Regions from separate parts of the Desulfitobacterium chlororespirans DSM 11544 genome, predicted to be linked through region 2. Evidence: riboswitches for the same ligand, from Rfam matches in the RefSeq annotation. Region 2 holds a riboswitch; each other region holds the start of a gene.
The links. Region 2 has a riboswitch for molybdenum cofactor ahead of BUA14_RS05725 (hypothetical protein). Riboswitches for the same ligand answer to the same signal wherever they lie in the genome.

Region 1 (4,213 bases), on a different contig from region 2:
AAAATCGCGGTAACCTTCTCCTCCCAGGCCAACGCCGCCGATCAGCACCACCATATCACAGGCGGTTAGTTCGGATTGGATAGCACCTTTCAATGCCGCGATATCGTCTTGGACAGGGGGCCTCAGCCTGGCTGTACCGCCGCATAAACGGATCACAGACTCCACCAGTATGCCGTCTGCTTCCGGGTACTGCCCCGGGGCAGGCGTTATTCCCGGAAGGGTAAGGTCGCTTCCCACCGGAATGATGGCTGCGGTCGGCTTGCAATATACAGAAACCTGTTCTATCCCGCTGTAGCGGAGAATCGCCAGATGGCGCGGCTCAAGAAGAAAGCCTTTTCCCAAAACCAACTCGCCCTTGCGAATGCTGGAAGCGCGGCGGATGATGCCTTCCCCTTTTTCGGATAGGCCCAGCAGCCGGACACTGCCATCACTTTGAAAGGAACAGAGTTCGTAGGCCAGCACCGTATCAAAAGGCTCAGGGATAACATTGCCCATCCCTACGATCTGAAAGCGGTCAGGCGCAAGAAGGGCGGAGACTGAAGCACCCGCCTCTTCACGAACTATGGCAATCCCATCATGGGTTGCATAATCTGCAACGGGAGAGTCCCAGGCCGCCAGAACATCCTGGCCTATAACCCGGTGAAGGGCCTCGGCTAGAGGAACCTGTTCCACGCCGAGGGAAAAATCAGCCGCCAAAGCGAGCTTGGCTAAAGCGTCTTTTTTGGTCGCTGCCGAAGTGTTCTGCCGGTGGCAGCGGCTTTGACAAGCGCTGCAGGGATGATCGCATGTTTGCAAAGCAATCGTTCCTCCTTTAGGTGATCGAAATGCAGGCCTTGATTTCAGACCCTGTGGTATTGGAGATAATTCCGGTGGCAATGATTTTGGTTTCCACCCGGTACAGATCGCGTAAAGTCTGCTCGGAAATAACTTCAGCAGGAGCACCCATAGCATAGATCCCGCCATTTTTGAGCATCAGGACCTTGTGTGAGTAAAGGAAAGCATGATCCGGAAAATGAGAAGACATAATGATGCCCAGACCTTGTTGGGAGAGCTGATGGACCTGATTTAGAACCAGCTGCTGATTGCCAAAGTCCAAAGCGGTGGTTGGCTCATCCATGATCAGCAGCTGGGGCTGCTGAGTAAGAGCCCGGGCGATCAATACGAGTTGCTTTTCGCCCCCGGACAGTTCCAGGTACCGCTTGTTGACCAGATACTGAATGCCGAGACGTTCCACAACGGATTCGGCAATCTCTTCATCTTCCTTCTTGGGGGAAGACATCATGCCGAGATGGGCAGCGCGTCCCATCAGGATGACATCCATGACCGAATAGGAAAAGGGCGGGTTCGTGGATTGAGGGACATAGCCGATCTTTTGCGCGATTTTGGCCCGGGACCAGCGCAGGATGTTTTCACCGTCGATACTGAGGGTACCGCCAAGGATTGGGATCAGAGCCAGCATGGACTTAAACAGCGTCGATTTTCCGACACCGTTTGCGCCCAGCAGGCAAAGAACTTCTCCGTCTGTCAGGGTGAAGTTAATATCCCTGAGAACCGGTTTGTGCGCAGAATAACCGCAAACACCGTCCTTTAATTCAAAGAGCATGTCTAGCCCTCCCTTCCGTACATCATAAGACCGATAAAAAACGGAGCGCCGATGATCGCGGTGAGCACACCCAGGGGGATCTCCACGGCAGTGAGGGATCTTGCCACATTATCCACCAGGAGAAGAAAGACACCGCCACCCATGACCGTTGCCGGAATGAGCACCTTGTTATCCGGTCCCACCAACCTTCTCATCAAATGGGGAATGACGAGGCCCACCCAGCCGATCAAGCCGCCGATGGAAATCGAAGCCGCTGTTAATAATGTCGAGCAGACGATCACGAGACGGCGCAGCTGCTTTGTCTCGATGCCGAGAGTCTTGGCTTCATCATCGCCCATGGATAAAACATTGAGCCGCCACCGTACCAAAAAGAGCGGTACGGCGCCAATCAGCATGAGGATGATGGCCCACTTGATATTAGTAAGGGTGATATTGGAAAGGCTCCCCATCAGCCAATAGGTAATGGCGGGCAGCTTGTCCCTCGGATCGGCGAGAAACTTGATCAAAGAGACAATGGCGCTGGCCAGGGAGGAGATAAATATGCCTGAAAGGACAAGGGACAGGGAAGGATCGCGCTTGATCCGTGTGCCGACCAGGCAGGCTAAGGCCACCGCCCCCAAAGCGAAAACAAAAGCAAACAGCTGAATATAAAAATAGCCAAGACCGCTGAAGATAGCGATGGCCGCTCCCAAGGACGCTCCGGCGGAAGCACCGAGAATATCCGGCGCAACCAGCGGGTTTTTGAACACTGTCTGATAGCAGGCGCCGGACAGAGCCAAAGCTGCACCGATCAGAACCGCGGCCATAATGCGCGGGAAGCGGATAAAGAGAACCACCGTTTCATGGTTTTGGGGCCAGGTTGCGTCAATCGGAAAAACCGCCGAGAGCATGATCAAAACAGTATCCTTGAACGGAATGCCCTCGAAGCGCCCAATGTTGAATGAGACCAAGAAAACGATAATCAGCATAGCAGCTAAAATCATCAGTCTAAAATGTGCCGCCCGTATTTTTTTTTGCCGCTCTGAATTGACCATAAACTTTCCTCCAAAATCAAATCAAAAATTTCTAAATAAAAAGGCCGTATCTCCCGTCTCGAAAGATACAGCCGCAAAACAACACCTATCAGTAATGATAGATGCACAAGTCTTGTCTTTCTCCTTCTCAACGTGAAAGGCGGCATCGTTTCCAATACCACCCCGTGAACCTGTATCGCGCTGCCAAGGCGCGCAGCGATACTGTTCAGGCCTGAAAACCGTAAACTAAGGGATAGGTCGGCAGGCTCGGATACTCATATAAAATTATGGTCATCATTATATCACTAATAAATAGCTAATTCTATTAAAAAAATATTAACATTTATTAATTTTTATTAGTTTATATAGTTTTACATTAGGTTTCATTAGGTTTTATTCCATTGATCTTTATCGTCTTCGTTATTTATTATTAGCTTTTGTTAATCTTTATTGGTTTTCAGTAATTGCCTTTTTCCCGATATTACGAAAGTGGGCACCAGCAGGGATGTGTGAATGTATGATCTTCTGAAGAAACCGGACATAGTTCGGGAGGAAATGTGGGATGACATCAAAAAGACTCCCCTATGCCGTTGTAAGCCGCATTGAGAAGTCTTTTTATCAGCTCAATATCCCTTGCCCTGATCCCGGAAGTGCCGTTCAATCTCACGTTTAGCATCCCGCTCGGCAATATCCTGGCGTTTATCATAGTTCTTTTTCCCCCGGCAAACCCCGAGTTCGATTTTCGCCAGGCCGTGTTTAAGGTAAATCTTAGTGGGAACCAGGGTCAGCCCCTGTTGCTGCACTTTCCCGATCAGCTTGATGATCTCGGAGCGATTGAGGAGGAGTTTGCGCTTGCGCAGGGGATCATGATTAAAACGGTTCCCCTGCTCATAGGGGCTGATATGCAGCTGATAAAGCCAGACTTCACCGTTTTCGATCCGGGCATAGCTGTCTTTGAGGTTGACACGTCCGTTGCGAATGGATTTGATCTCGGTTCCGGTAAGGATAACTCCGGCTTCCAGCTTCTCTTCTACAAAATAATCATGATAGGCTTTGCGATTGTCAGAGATGACTTTTATTCCTTCAGATGCCACAAGGCTCCTCCTCTCTATGCGTTATCACGTACAGTGTAAACTTTCAGATCTTCAGTATAGCATAGACTTTCGCCTTTTTCCAGCAGAGGCCGCCGTCCGGCGCAGTCTCCCTTCCCGCACAGCCTTCCTGCCCAGCCCGATACCGGCTCAATGCAAAAAAGAAGCAGAGGAACTCACTCCCCTGCTTCCCTGCCTAAGTCGTTTTAAATTAAGAACGGAGCGATAATCAGAGAAATCGTACCCATAACCTTAATCAAAGCGTTTAAGGATGGACCGGCCGTATCCTTGAAGGGGTCCCCTACAGTGTCCCCGATGACAGCTGCAGCATGGGTGGGGGTTCCTTTACCGCCGAGATTTCCAGCTTCAACATACTTCTTGGCATTGTCCCAGGCTCCACCGGCGTTAGCCATGAAGATGGCCATCAGCAATCCGGAAACTGTTCCGCCGGCCAGCATTCCACCTAAAGCATCCTTACCGAGTAAAAATCCTACCAGGATCGGAGA
Region 2 (4,213 bases):
TTCCGGCTGTGGTCCTGGTACATGGCTCCGGCCCCGCGGATATGGATGAACGCATCGGCGCGAATAAGCCGTTCCGCGATATTGCCGAAGGACTGTCCAGCAAAGGAATCGCCGTACTCCGCTATGACAAGCGCACAAAGGTTTACGGAAAACAGATGCTGAAAGCAGGTCCCGGCGCTGTGACTGTGGAAAGCGAAACCATAGAGGATGCCATCCTCGCCGCCAACCTGCTTAAAAATGACGCCAGAATTGACCCCGGCCAGGTGTATATTTTGGGTCACAGCCTCGGCGGTATGCTCGCACCGCGTATTGACGCGGAGGGCGGTGATTTCGCGGGTATCATCATCTGCGCAGGCTCGCCCCGCCTTTTTAGCGATATTTTATTGAGTCAAAACGAGGATATGCTGGGCCAACTGCCAAAATTGCTGCAATGGATCGCGAATAAACAAATTGCAGGACTCAAAGCCAAATTCACCGCTATCGCCGGCATGAGCGAAGAAGAAGCCAAGCAGATGAAGGTTTTTGGCAGAACCTACGCATGGTATTTCAAGGAGATGGACTCCCATCCTGCTGCCGATTACCTTGCCAGGACGGAAAAGCCCGTGCTGATTTTGCAGGGCGACAAGGATTTTCAAGTCACCGCAGAAAAGGATTTCGCCCTCTATCAGCAAATCTGCATCGGTAAACCCAATGTCTCTTTCAAGCTCTACCCCGGACTGAACCACCTGTTTATGAAGTCGGTTTACGGCAGGGTCAAGGATTTTAAAAAAGAGTACAAAATCCCGCAAAAAGTGTCTGCAGAGGTTTTGGCGGATATCGCAGAGTGGATAGGCAAGGTATGATTAATCTCGCATCATCAACAACCTGATAAGCGCTGCCTCAGCATATCCCAATCTGCCATAAACTGACGTGTCAGATTGGGCCGTCTCCTTACCGCCAACGGATGGTAGGAGACGATGCAGGGATATCCCAGTATAACATGCCATCCCCCCCTCAGATTCTTCACATGGGCCTCTTTATCATCAAACATCGCCTGAACAACGGTATCCCCCAGACAAACGAGCAATTTCGGCTGTATCGTTTCTATTTGTTGAATCAGAAATGGTTTACTGAAAGCCCTGGCTTCTCCTTTATTATATCGGCGAAGGGGCCTGCATTTTAAAAGATACGTTATATAAATGTCATCCGGCGCCAAATTAGCTCGATGCAAAGCCGTCTGCAGCGTTTGCCTTGTGCCGCAGACATATTCATGGCCCTCTTTATCTTCGCGGGCGCCTGGATTATCTAAAATTATAACAACAGGCGCCTGGGGATTACCCTCTCCCCAAATGATCCGCGATTTTTCCGTGCAGACTTCGCATTCTTTATAAGCGGCGGCTTCTTTGGGCAATTTATCTTCCGGCCAAATTGCCGGCTCAAAGCACGAATCCATATTAACTCTCCTAACCCTGCTGGGATTATTAGACTAAGTATTTCGCTATCGCTTATTGGTTATATTGCCCACAATTTGCGATATATTTCCTGCCCCCATTACTCATTACTCATACCGATTGCCTTTCCTGCACTTTTGCCACTCTTAAACAGGTATACGCTTTCTATCTGCCTTATACCGATGATTGATATATTTTCAATCTAAAATAACAAGTAATGTTGCTTCGTTAACCTGCATCGACACATGGTGTTATCAGGAAAATTAAACCACTTGCTCCCAAAACCAAACAAAACCATTGATAAATATAAACATTATGCAGTATAATATCATTGAAGGAGTGTATGTTATGTTTATATCGGTTTGACAACGACATTCATAAGCCTCACCTTCTCACCAACACCAATACAAACAAGATAAACATCACCATTGAGTTGAACATTTCCAAGCTATCGGATACCAGTCATCGTGCTGGTTTTGACGGTGAATTTAGATTAAAAACTGAAAAACGAATCTCCGAGCCGGGATGATCCTAAAGAGCAATCTATGGACACCGGACAGGGCCCAGGCCCTCGGGGTATACTTGGAAACGGGTATGCCTTCACGCTTGAAAAGGAGGTGGATTAAAGCCAACTGTATTAAAATCAGTAATGGCTCCGCTTTCTATTGGCGGAGCCATTATTTTTTTTCGTTAAAAGAATTTTAAATTTATTAGGTGGTGAATTTCATTGCTGAATATAAAATTAAACCAGGTCATGGAACTTTTTTCAGAGAATTATAATATCCAACTTCATGAGGCTGAAGAATATTTTATGGCAATTGTCGCTGTTGGATTATCTTTAACTAAAGAAATGAGAAGAGATATAACTTCGATCTATAATCAGAATAAAGACATGTTTTTTGAAAACGCGAAAAATTTTTCAGGGTACGATCATATCTTACTGAGCAGCGGCGACCTGGAACAAGAAGTTTATGCTAAAAAAACGTTAGGCATTTTACTAAGTGCTGAACAATCCGAGCTCATCAAAGTGAAAGTCTTGCGGCTCATCAAGAAATATTACAAAGATGTCTATATTTATGCCCAAAATAATAACTACGATGGCTTCAGGAAAAAATTATCAGCCATCGAAGATACCAGCAAAAACCTCAAGCTGACGGAAACGCTGATTGTTTTATATTTTTACACTATGAAACAACTCAATGAAAATTTAATCAACCTGCAAGTCGTCGAAAATGCTTTTAATACGGCAAGCCTGTTTATTAACATTAACCCCATCAATACAGACATCCAAAGTGAATTAAAAAGAGAGAACCGCTTAGCCCAAGTAAGGCAGATCGTCAAGGATGAGCTTGGGGTAATAAAAAAACCCTCAGATATTCTCTACAGTAAAAATAAAGACTTAAAAACTGTTGTCAGCTGTTTGCGCAACCTCCTGCTCATCGATAAATTAGATGTTGATTTCATTGCCTCTAAGGTTAACCAGGATGATTTGGATAAAGTCATGCTGGCCTTTATCAAAACCACGGGAAAATCGGATTTTGATAAAACTCAGGTTATACAGTCCTTCGGTGCCGGTTATATTGTAAAAATGCTTCTTAATGAATATTTAAAAACGAGGGAACTTTATCTTTCTTCCAATGATGAAGATGCCCGATATTCTGAATTGAAAGTTCTGAAGGAGCAATTGGATAATGCCTTATCCGAAAAGGATACTGCTGAAATCCAGACCCAAAAACTCAAAGATGAGTTTGAAAATTATGAGCTTAAACTGAAGAAGGCCTTGTCGGAGCAAAGCAGATTTTATGAAGCACAAATCAATGAGCTGAATAAGGAGATCGATAGCCTTAAAACAAACCTGGATGCGGAAATGAAAAACAGAGAGGAACTTTTTCAGCTTCGTGAGTTTTTCATTGATCTTAAAAACGATGATTTATCCAACGATGATTTACCCACAGAGACTTCCGTGGATCTATCGAGATTTATCGCCAATAAGAAGCTCTTAATCATCGGCGGAGCCCCCAGTTGGCAGAAACGGTTAAAGGCTAAGTTCCCCACCATTCTTACGGTCGATGGCTTTAATGACAAGATTGAACTTAGAAATTACGGCGAGGTGGATTTTGTTCTCTTCTATTCAAAATATATGAGCCACAAAACCTATTATAAAACTGTGGATTTCGTAAGAGCCAATGATATTCCGGCCGGTTATATCGGCAAAACAAATATGGATTTAGTCGAATTTGAAATAGCCGAAGAATTAAATAAACGCTTAGTCGCTCATTAACGAAGATGCCATGGGGCTTGGACCTCATGGCATCTTTTGATTATATTGAAAAATTCATACCCTCAAACGATTCTTTGTTCAATACGATTGGCGTTATCGTTTCACCATAAAAATCTTCCGCTTCGCCAAGCACTTTACATCCGAATTTTAATAACATCTTTAATGTTACTTCCCTTGCTTCAACATATAACTCCTCCGTATAGAGGCTAAACATCTCTTTTAACGAATAGACCGCTATTTTTTGACCAAGGCCTATCCCCCGTAATCTCTTATCGACAGCAAACCTTCCCCAATGCCATTGCTCCTCTTCCTTCCAGGCCGCCGCTATCCCAATAATATCTTCTCCTGCTCTTGCACACCACCAGATCGGCTTTAAATCATTTTGCAACGGAACCGATTCTGCAGGAATATTCTGCTCACCTGTAAACACCTCTGTGGCTAACTTTATAGCCTGCTCCCGATAATTCTCCGCAACTTTTTCGAAGAAAATTCTCGAATCATT
Region 3 (4,213 bases), on a different contig from region 2:
GGATGCTTTAAAGGCCTTAACCCGGTACCCGGACCTGGCACCTAAGCTCGTGCTTAAATCTCTCTTCATCCATCGCCAAGAAGATCAGCCGCTTTTCGACATGATCTATGAACTCTTGGCTTCAGCTCCATCCTCCTCTCCGGATTCAGAACCTACCGCCCCGGGGCAATGTACAGGCTCAGATCAAGAGGAGGCTGGGGATGGCTCCCATCAGGGCATCGGTACCGGGCAAGGAGGAATCACCCTGCACCTTAAATCAGCGGAAGAGTCCTCTCCATCCCGGGCAATTTCCTTTCAAATGCCGGATCTCCACTATTTGATGGGCCTTAAAGGGTTCCCCAGTACCATCGAGGAAGAAGAAACACAGGAACTCGATTTGGGAAAGCAGGTCAGATTCATCCTGGGACAGTCAGGGTTTTTGACTTGGTCCAATTCTTTGGAGCTGGCTAAAGGCCGGGGGGAAGTCCCGGAAGATCAGTGGCTCAAATTTGAAGCTTATCGGGACTTCTGGCAGCGCCGGATTCACCAGGTCCTTTGGCAGGAACGCTTATCCGAGCAAAACCGCTGGGACAGCTTCCGTGAAATAAATTGGCGCTTTAAGCCCCTGAATTCATTTACCGCCGCTGAAGAAGGGATGGTCCAGCAAGCGCTCCGGCAGATGGGCAACCAATTGGCCGTTCACCGGGGCTTGCGGAAAAAAAAGGCTCCCCGGGGCAGACTACGCCTCTCCTCTTTGCTCAAAGAAATGGTGCGGGGTAATGGCTCTGTCTTTCGCTTCGAGTATGAAACCCCTGCCTTAAAGCATCCCGAGCTCATTGTCTTATGCGATGTATCCAATTCCGTGGCTCCCTTCTCGCAATTCCTTCTCTACTTATGCCAACGCATGAAATCCCGCTTTCGTAAAGTGCGGCTTTACCTTTTTATTGATGGACTCTGGGATATCACCCATGAAGAATGGCTGGCAAGCGGTGACTCCATGGCCGAGATCCGTTCCTGGGGCCGTAAGCATTCTTCCGGCTTTACCGATTATGGCAAGGTATTTAAAGACTTTGCCCGGGATGTTTTGCCCTCACTTTCCACTCGGGGGACCATCTTGATTATGGGAGATGGCCGCAACAATTTCCGCCCTGCCCAAGCGGACTATCTGCAGGAGATCCAAGGGAAGGTTAAGCATGTCTTCTGGCTGAACCCCTTGGCTGAAAAGGATTGGACTTTGCCGGACAATCTTATGGGTGAGTACAGGAACTATTGCACCCGGGTTTTTCCCTGCCGGAACCTCAGCGATTTATGGCGAATCTCTAAAAAAGTCTTCTCCTGAAGAAGCGCCAGCTCTTTTATCAACAGTCCATTGCTCAGCCAAATTACCAACCGGTTGGTAATTTGGCTGAGCAATGGTTGTAAAAAAGGGAGCCTCACCGACTGCTTTAAATTACCTAAAGCCGTTGGGTGAGGCTCCCTTACCTTGCACTATCAGAAAGTATAAGCTTGCGCTATATACTTTCTAAGCATAAGGGCAACCAGCGACTTCGCCTCCTTCGTAAGTATGCGTTTAAGGCACGGCGAAGCCGGGTTTTCTTTAACACTTATTTGCCGAAGGAACAGTGGGGATAGGTACATTCCGGACACTCCAGGCACAAGCCGCCATGACCGTATTTGGCAATTTCCAGGCGGGTAAGCCGCTCACCGGCCAGGATGCGGGTGGCCACCAGATCAAAGACCGTTTTTCTTGAATACATGACACATCCGGGCAAGCCCAGAATCGGGATATCATCCAGGTAAGCCAGCAACAGCATGGCTCCGGGAAGAACAGGAGTACCATAAGTGATCAACTCTCCACCCAGACCTTTGATAGCTGTAGGGGTTAAATCATCGGGATCCACGGACATGCCGCCGGTGACCAGAACCATTTCCGCGCCTTGTTCGATATGCTCGCGGATGCGTTCCTGAATCATCTCCACATCATCGTCGGCGAAGGTTTGCCCCAGCAGGACAGAACCCCATTCGGCCACTTTTCCCTGAAGAACCGGTCCGAATTTATCCTGGATCCGGCCATGGTATACTTCACTTCCCGTGGTCACCACCCCAACCTTTTTGGATTGCAGGGGGCGGATTTGCAGAATGGGTTCCCCAAAGCGGCGGGCGATTCCTTCCGCTTCGATCACGACATTTTCATCGATCATCAAAGGAACCACTCTGGTCCCGGCTATCTTCTGCCCTTTCTTCACCGGGCGATGATTATGAAGAGTAGCGAGGATAATATATTCTAACGAATTCAGGGCATAGATCCCTTCTTCCGAAGCATAGATTAAGCCATCCTCTTCAGCAATCAAATTGACCTTTCCCTCTTTCGTTTCACTGAAGGAAAGCCCCGGACCGGCCACAGCTTTGGCCAGACGCTCCGCTGCTTCATCTTCGTGAATAAGACCCGGAGTCTGATCCCACACAAAAATATGCTCTTTTCCCATACTAAGCAGGGTTGGGATATCCTCCTCTTTGATCACATGCCCCTTTCTAAAGCGGGCGTCTTTTGTTTTTCCTGGGATAATTTGTGTCAGATCGTGCATAAGCACCGATCCGATCGCATCCTGTACTTTAATCTTCTGCATAGGGGTTCCTCCTTTTCTTTACGGAAGGCATGTTCATTTCTAAGCACACCCTGGTTTCAGACATTTCTGAAACGGCCAAAATTCCGTAGATAGCGTGAGACTTGCTTCAGTCAGTAGGAAATATGGCTCGGCCATTCCCTATTATAAACCATAAGCAGCGATCAGGGAATGTCTCACTGCTCAAGAAAATGGTTTTTTCGAATTTTAAAGGGTTTCTGCCAAGGGATAGAGAATTTTCTTCATAATATACTTCAATAGTTTATGAGAGGAAGAGAAGTATGGCTAGTAATATCACCGGGTTTGAAATATTTAAAAGCAATCCTAACTGGCAGGAACTGCCCGATTCATTTTGGGAGTTTTGTTCTGCTCACGGGCGGGTGCGCCATTATGCGGCAAAGCAATTCCTTTTCTTTTTCGGTGAAGAAAGCAATTCAGTTTATTTTTTACTCAAAGGCCGCATTCAAATCCTGCTTATGAGTGAATTTACCGAAAAAATTTTCCGGATTCTGCAGCCGCCCGCGTTTTTTCCGGAAGTTGTTTTAGATAATAAAGCTTATCCTTATGCAGCCCTCACTGCTGAAGCCTCCGATGTTTTCGTTTTGGATCGCAAGGCACTGGTCCAGTATTTTAAGGAGAATCCTTCCACCCTCCTGCCTTTTTATCAAAACATGGCTTTGGATCTCCGCAGAGCCTACCGGCAAATTAAAAACATCGCCCTGGGGGATGCTCGTTCCCGGCTGGGGGCCAAACTCTTTGCTCTGGCTCATGTCCACGGCCAGGAGACCCCTGAGGGAATTCTGATCACTGTTCCTCTTACCGCTACCGAGCTGGCGGGAATGTGCAGCTTAGCGCGGGAATCCGTGAGCCGCATCTTAAGCCAATTGCGGGATTTAGGAATACTTAAAATGGAGAAAAAACAAATCACCATCAGCGATTTAGACCAGCTGAGGGGCTGGATTCACGAACGCCAAAACTCTTTATAAAACCTTACAGATGTGGTCGACGGTCCAGAAAATGAGTAAGCCTTTCCTGAGGCAGGCCATTGTCTATATAGTCTTCAAGGATGCGGCCAATGATCCGGGGAAGTTCAGAAGTCTGAAGCTTTTCCCTGGACAATCGCGCCAATTGGGGATGCCTTCCCAGGCGTCCACCGAGATGAAGAGTCCATCCCGATTCCCCGGGAAGGATTTTGCCTGTGGGGCAGGAACGCACACAATCCCCGCAGCCAATGCACTTCGTCGGTTCAAATTCCAGCTCTCCCTGCCAGGATAAGGCACCTTCCTGACAAGAACGGCAGCAGGCCTGGCAGCCCGTACACCTTGCCTCTGTAAGCTTAGGCATAAGAAAACCGGTCAGACCGATATCTTTGATTTGAGGCTGGGAACAAGCGTTAGGACAACCGGCTATGCTTATCTTCGGTAAATGATGATAATGAATCACCGGAAACTTCTGCTGCAAATGGGATAATAAATCCAGATCTTTGAACATCTGCTCTAACTGCTGGTGTAATAAAGACCAGTCCTGAGCAGATTTACCGCAATTTTTCCGACAATGCTCCAGGACAAAGCCAGGATGATCGATCATTATGCCTCCTCCATTGCTCATCA
Region 4 (4,213 bases), on a different contig from region 2:
GTAAGCGAAGGCTGCCTGATTGACTTCCAATAAGCTGTTCATTTTATTTTCATCCTCTGCTTAAATAATAGCCAACCGTAAAGAGGTGCACCGATGAATCCGGTGAGAATGCTCAGGGGAATTTCACCGCTGGTCACAGTGCGGGCAACCGTATCGACCACCAGCATAAATGAGGCTCCCACGAAGATGGATAAGGGAATGACCCGGGTATTATCCGGCCCAACCAGCATCCGGCAGAGATGGGGAACAACCAGGCCAATCCAGCCTACAGTACCGCTGATGCATACCGCACAAGCCGTAGTGACGGTGGAACAAACAATGGCCAAGCCGCGGATCACCCTGATATTAATCCCTAATGAACCGGCCTCTTCATCTCCCAGAGAGAGAATATTGATGCGCCACCGTACGGCTATCAATAAGGCCATGCTGATCAGCATCGCCGGCACAATCATCATGACGTCACTCATGGAGGTGGTGGCCAGGCTGCCCATTTGCCAGAAGACGATCTCCGGCAGCTGGGTTTCCGGGTCTGCCACATATTTCAGCAATCCCAGAGCGGAGCTCATAAAGCCGGCGACAATAATTCCCGCCAGCACCAGAATTAAGTTGGAGCTGTTTCTCAGCAACTTGGGAATGGTTGTGGTAATGGCTACGGCCAGCAGCCCGCCCAGGAGGGCACAGATCTGGATTCCCCCCGCATCCAGGCCGTTTAAGATGGCCATGGCCGCTCCCACACAAGCGCCGGAAGACACCCCCAAAAGATCGGGGGAGACCAGGGGATTTTTGAATATTCCCTGATAGGTTGTCCCGGAAATGGCAAGACCGGCTCCCACTAATAAAGCGGCGAAAACCCGGGGCAACCGCACCTGAAAGACCACATCCGCCATGGCGTCGGTCCAGGTCTGCTGCAAATCCCAAAAAGCGGAAAGCAGTATTTTCACCACATCAATTATGGACAATTCATAACGGCCCAGGCAAAGAGCGGTCAGGCTTAAGGCAACGGTCAAAACACCGGTCCCCAGGATGGCACCCAGCTGCCAGGGCTGATTATTGGTTCGCTTTAATTCGATGATCAGCACCCCACATCAAATAGCTTTCAAAAACGTATTTGTCTTATCCTGTTCCGGTGATTCCCTTTTAACTTCACAAGACAACATCTCAAAATAGTTCCGGTCAAAGCGCAGCAGACCATCATCCCGCATCTTGCCCAGCTCTTTGGACATGGCACTGCGGTTTAAACAAAGAAAATCCGCCAATTCCTGTCTGGAAAAACGGATAGTGAAGCTGTTTTCTCCCTTTTCCTGAACACAGTAAGAGAAAAAAGCCAGCAATTTTCCCCTGATACTCCGTTGTGATAAACATTTGAGTTTGCGGCTCTGAGTGACTGCCTCCGCCGCAATAATTTTCAGGAGATTTTCCAGCATCTTGCCGCGAATACTGCAGCTTTTATTGCAGTTGGTATAGATGGTTCCGCAATTCAGCAATAGAATCTCCGACGGTTCCGCCGCGACAAAGGAGGTGAGATAGCTGGGCCTTTGGGCACAGACACAGCTGCCGGCCATGGTATCCCCCCGGTGCAGTTCCGCCAGAATGCTCCTGTTCCCGAAGGCATCATCATCCTCGATATACACCCTTCCCTGCAGAATAACACCCATGGAAACAGCGGGCTGACCCGCCTCAAAAACCTTTTCACCCTTTTTGTACCTCTGGACCCTGGTCAGCAGGCATTTGCCAATCTCCTGGAGCTCATCATCGGAAAAGTGACTCAGAAATTCCACCGAACGCATTGCGGAAAGACAGTCTGCCATCCTTTTTCCCCCTTCTCTCGTCTAAGGCCTCTACGGAACCCTTGGCCAGCAAAAGCAAAAACAACAGCAAAAGCGCACTTTCGCTCACAATCGAAAATGCGCCTAAAATCCCATCATTCTGGGTCTTTGCACCTTTCTTTCCTGCCGTATCCTGAACAGGATGCCGCATTTACGGGAGGCCGGTACATTTCTATGCCGACCCTGTGAGCCTTTGCTCAGATCGCCCCAGCATAGCATGGCTTTAGCGGGAAACGATTCGAAAGATTCCACTATTCTGTTGGGTTTCTATGCAATGGATTATGACACAACCACTCATAACATAAATAATTACAACAGGAATGATTATAAAGCTAACAAACTCAACACAATTTTCTCTGATATAAGCAAGTATAACACAACTCCCTGTCCATGTCGGTTGCATTTCCAACAGACTTATAGCAAATACCCCTTCATCGCTAAATATATTGCTGAATATATTTAAAGATGAAGGGGTATTGAGAGCTAATCCTTCTCTCTTTTAAGGAACTCTTTCATCTGCTGTTCGCTTTCGGCAGATAAGGCATCCTTCAGATAATGCCGGGTTGGCGTTTGTTGTGCCTGATAAGCCTCGATGACCTGTTTATTGGCCATTATGACTTCTTCCTTCAAGTCTCGGGCGGATAATAAGGCACATCCTGCCCCTCTGATAATGATCTGCTGCAGGCCATCGGAGGTAGCCACGGTGATCTTATACTTTTTCTGATGATCATAAGCAAATCTTTCAATATATTGATCCGCGGTTTGCGCTTCTTTGGTATAGACCATCAGGATATTATGATAATCGATGGCTTCCTCAGGATGCCCCTGAACACGATAAGCATCGAAGACGACGATAATCCGGCACTTGCGAATCCCCTGATAATTGCTGAGGATATCAAGAAGCCTTATCCTGGCTCCATCCATATTATCCTGAGCAAGCTCTTTCAGTTCCGGCCAGTCAAAGATAATATTATAGCCGTCCACGAGCAGATATTCTGCTTGGCTTTCTTTAGGTTTGTTTAAATCAGCAGGTGGTCTATAATAGCTTTCCGCAGCTTTTTTCCGTTTCTGCCAAAGGGATTTTTTGCCTTGGTTGGCATAATAGGTCTGGTTGAGGATCCTGTCGATCTCCTCGGGGTCGATCCACCTTTCCTCGGCATAGGGTATCTGAAGATGAGATTCTGCTTCTATGAATTCACTCTCTTTGGCGAAACAGCTCTCCACATGCATATGTTCCTTGACTTGATACCAGGGGACCAAAAAGCCGGAACCCTGGGCACAAAATACGGAATCGGCAGGATTATCCACATCCCTTTCCGGGTCGTACCCAGCCATGGCTATGACCTCATCGGGATTATGGCAGGGTTCATAGCCCTTCAGACTGCAAAAAAGCCTGCCCAGACCTTTGCTGTAAGCCATGACCTCCTGCTGATAGTTTCTCATCGTTGCCACGGGAGCACTTCCAGTAAGGGTTGCCCGCTCCCCTTCGATCTGGGCAAGCTGGCAAGTTCCATGCATTTTTTCCACATCGTTCATGGCCCGCCCCACCATTTTTTCCGGCAATTCCAGCTGGAAAGCATAATAAGGCTCCAGGAGCATGGACTCCGCTTCCATTAAACCCTGACGCACCGCGCGATAGGTGGCCTCTCTGAAGTCACCGCCCTCGGTATGCTTGGTATGGGCCCGGCCTGACACTAAGGTGATTTTTAGATCGGTAATCGGTGACCCTGTGAGAACTCCCTTATGAACTTTTTCTTCCAGATGAGATAAAACGAGTCTTTGCCAGCTTTTGCTTAAGCTATCCTCGCTGCATTCCGACCCGAACTGAAGGCCGCTTCCCCGCTCCCCCGGCTCCATTAATAGGTGGACCTCCGCATAATGCCGCAAGGGTTCAAAATGCCCTACTCCTTCCACGGCATTACCAATGGTTTCTTTATAAACAATCCTCCCTGATCCGAAGGACACCTCCAGGCCAAACCGGCTCCGGATCAGGCTTTGCAGGATTTCCAGCTGGACCTCGCCCATCATCTGCACCTGGATCTCCCTGAGTTCCTCATCCCAGACCACCTGCAAGCCTGGGTCTTCTTCCTCCAGCTGACGCAGCTTAGGCATCATCACCTGGGGATCACAGCCTTCCGGAAGGATCATTTGATAAGCCAATACGGGTTCCAAGAGAGGGGCATGGGCGGCGGCCTCCGTGCCTAAGCCTTCTCCCGGTTTGGTTAGGGTAAGCCCTGTTACCGCACAGACCGAACCTGCTTCCACTTCATTGACTGCCTCGAATTTTTTCCCGGAATAGATGCGAATCTGGTTAACCTTTTCTTCCCATACTCCATTGCTTAAACTCTCCCTTACCTTGAGCCTTCCGCCGGTGATCTTCAGATAGG

Region 1: it holds a riboswitch for molybdenum cofactor, as region 2 does, so the genes downstream of both, BUA14_RS08505 (FecCD family ABC transporter permease) here and BUA14_RS05725 (hypothetical protein) in region 2, are expected to answer to the same signal.
Region 3: it holds a riboswitch for molybdenum cofactor, as region 2 does, so the genes downstream of both, BUA14_RS21000 (molybdopterin-binding protein) here and BUA14_RS05725 (hypothetical protein) in region 2, are expected to answer to the same signal.
Region 4: it holds a riboswitch for molybdenum cofactor, as region 2 does, so the genes downstream of both, BUA14_RS13230 (Crp/Fnr family transcriptional regulator) here and BUA14_RS05725 (hypothetical protein) in region 2, are expected to answer to the same signal.

What each region holds. Positions count from the first base shown of each region.
Region 1 is NZ_FRDN01000006.1:56,110-60,322, forward strand. It holds gene BUA14_RS08495 (molybdopterin-binding protein) at 1-795, opposite strand, end outside; gene BUA14_RS08500 (ABC transporter ATP-binding protein) at 812-1,603, opposite strand; gene BUA14_RS08505 (FecCD family ABC transporter permease) at 1,606-2,637, opposite strand; molybdenum cofactor riboswitch at 2,742-2,901, opposite strand; gene smpB (SsrA-binding protein SmpB) at 3,240-3,710, opposite strand; gene BUA14_RS08515 (sodium-translocating pyrophosphatase) at 3,914-4,213, opposite strand, start outside.
Region 2 is NZ_FRDN01000004.1:623,494-627,706, forward strand. It holds gene BUA14_RS05715 (alpha/beta hydrolase family protein) at 1-842, shown strand, start outside; gene BUA14_RS05720 (uracil-DNA glycosylase) at 857-1,432, opposite strand; molybdenum cofactor riboswitch at 1,932-2,063, shown strand; gene BUA14_RS05725 (hypothetical protein) at 2,158-3,711, shown strand; gene BUA14_RS05730 (GNAT family N-acetyltransferase) at 3,752-4,213, opposite strand, start outside.
Region 3 is NZ_FRDN01000014.1:123,254-127,466, forward strand. It holds gene BUA14_RS20995 (VWA domain-containing protein) at 1-1,318, shown strand, start outside; gene BUA14_RS21000 (molybdopterin-binding protein) at 1,584-2,606, opposite strand; molybdenum cofactor riboswitch at 2,599-2,751, opposite strand; gene BUA14_RS21005 (Crp/Fnr family transcriptional regulator) at 2,885-3,589, shown strand; gene BUA14_RS21010 (4Fe-4S dicluster domain-containing protein) at 3,594-4,190, opposite strand.
Region 4 is NZ_FRDN01000008.1:120,490-124,702, reverse strand. It holds gene BUA14_RS13240 (ABC transporter ATP-binding protein) at 1-42, opposite strand, end outside; gene BUA14_RS13235 (FecCD family ABC transporter permease) at 39-1,079, opposite strand; gene BUA14_RS13230 (Crp/Fnr family transcriptional regulator) at 1,086-1,808, opposite strand; molybdenum cofactor riboswitch at 1,926-2,082, opposite strand; gene BUA14_RS13225 (translation factor GTPase family protein) at 2,310-4,213, opposite strand, start outside.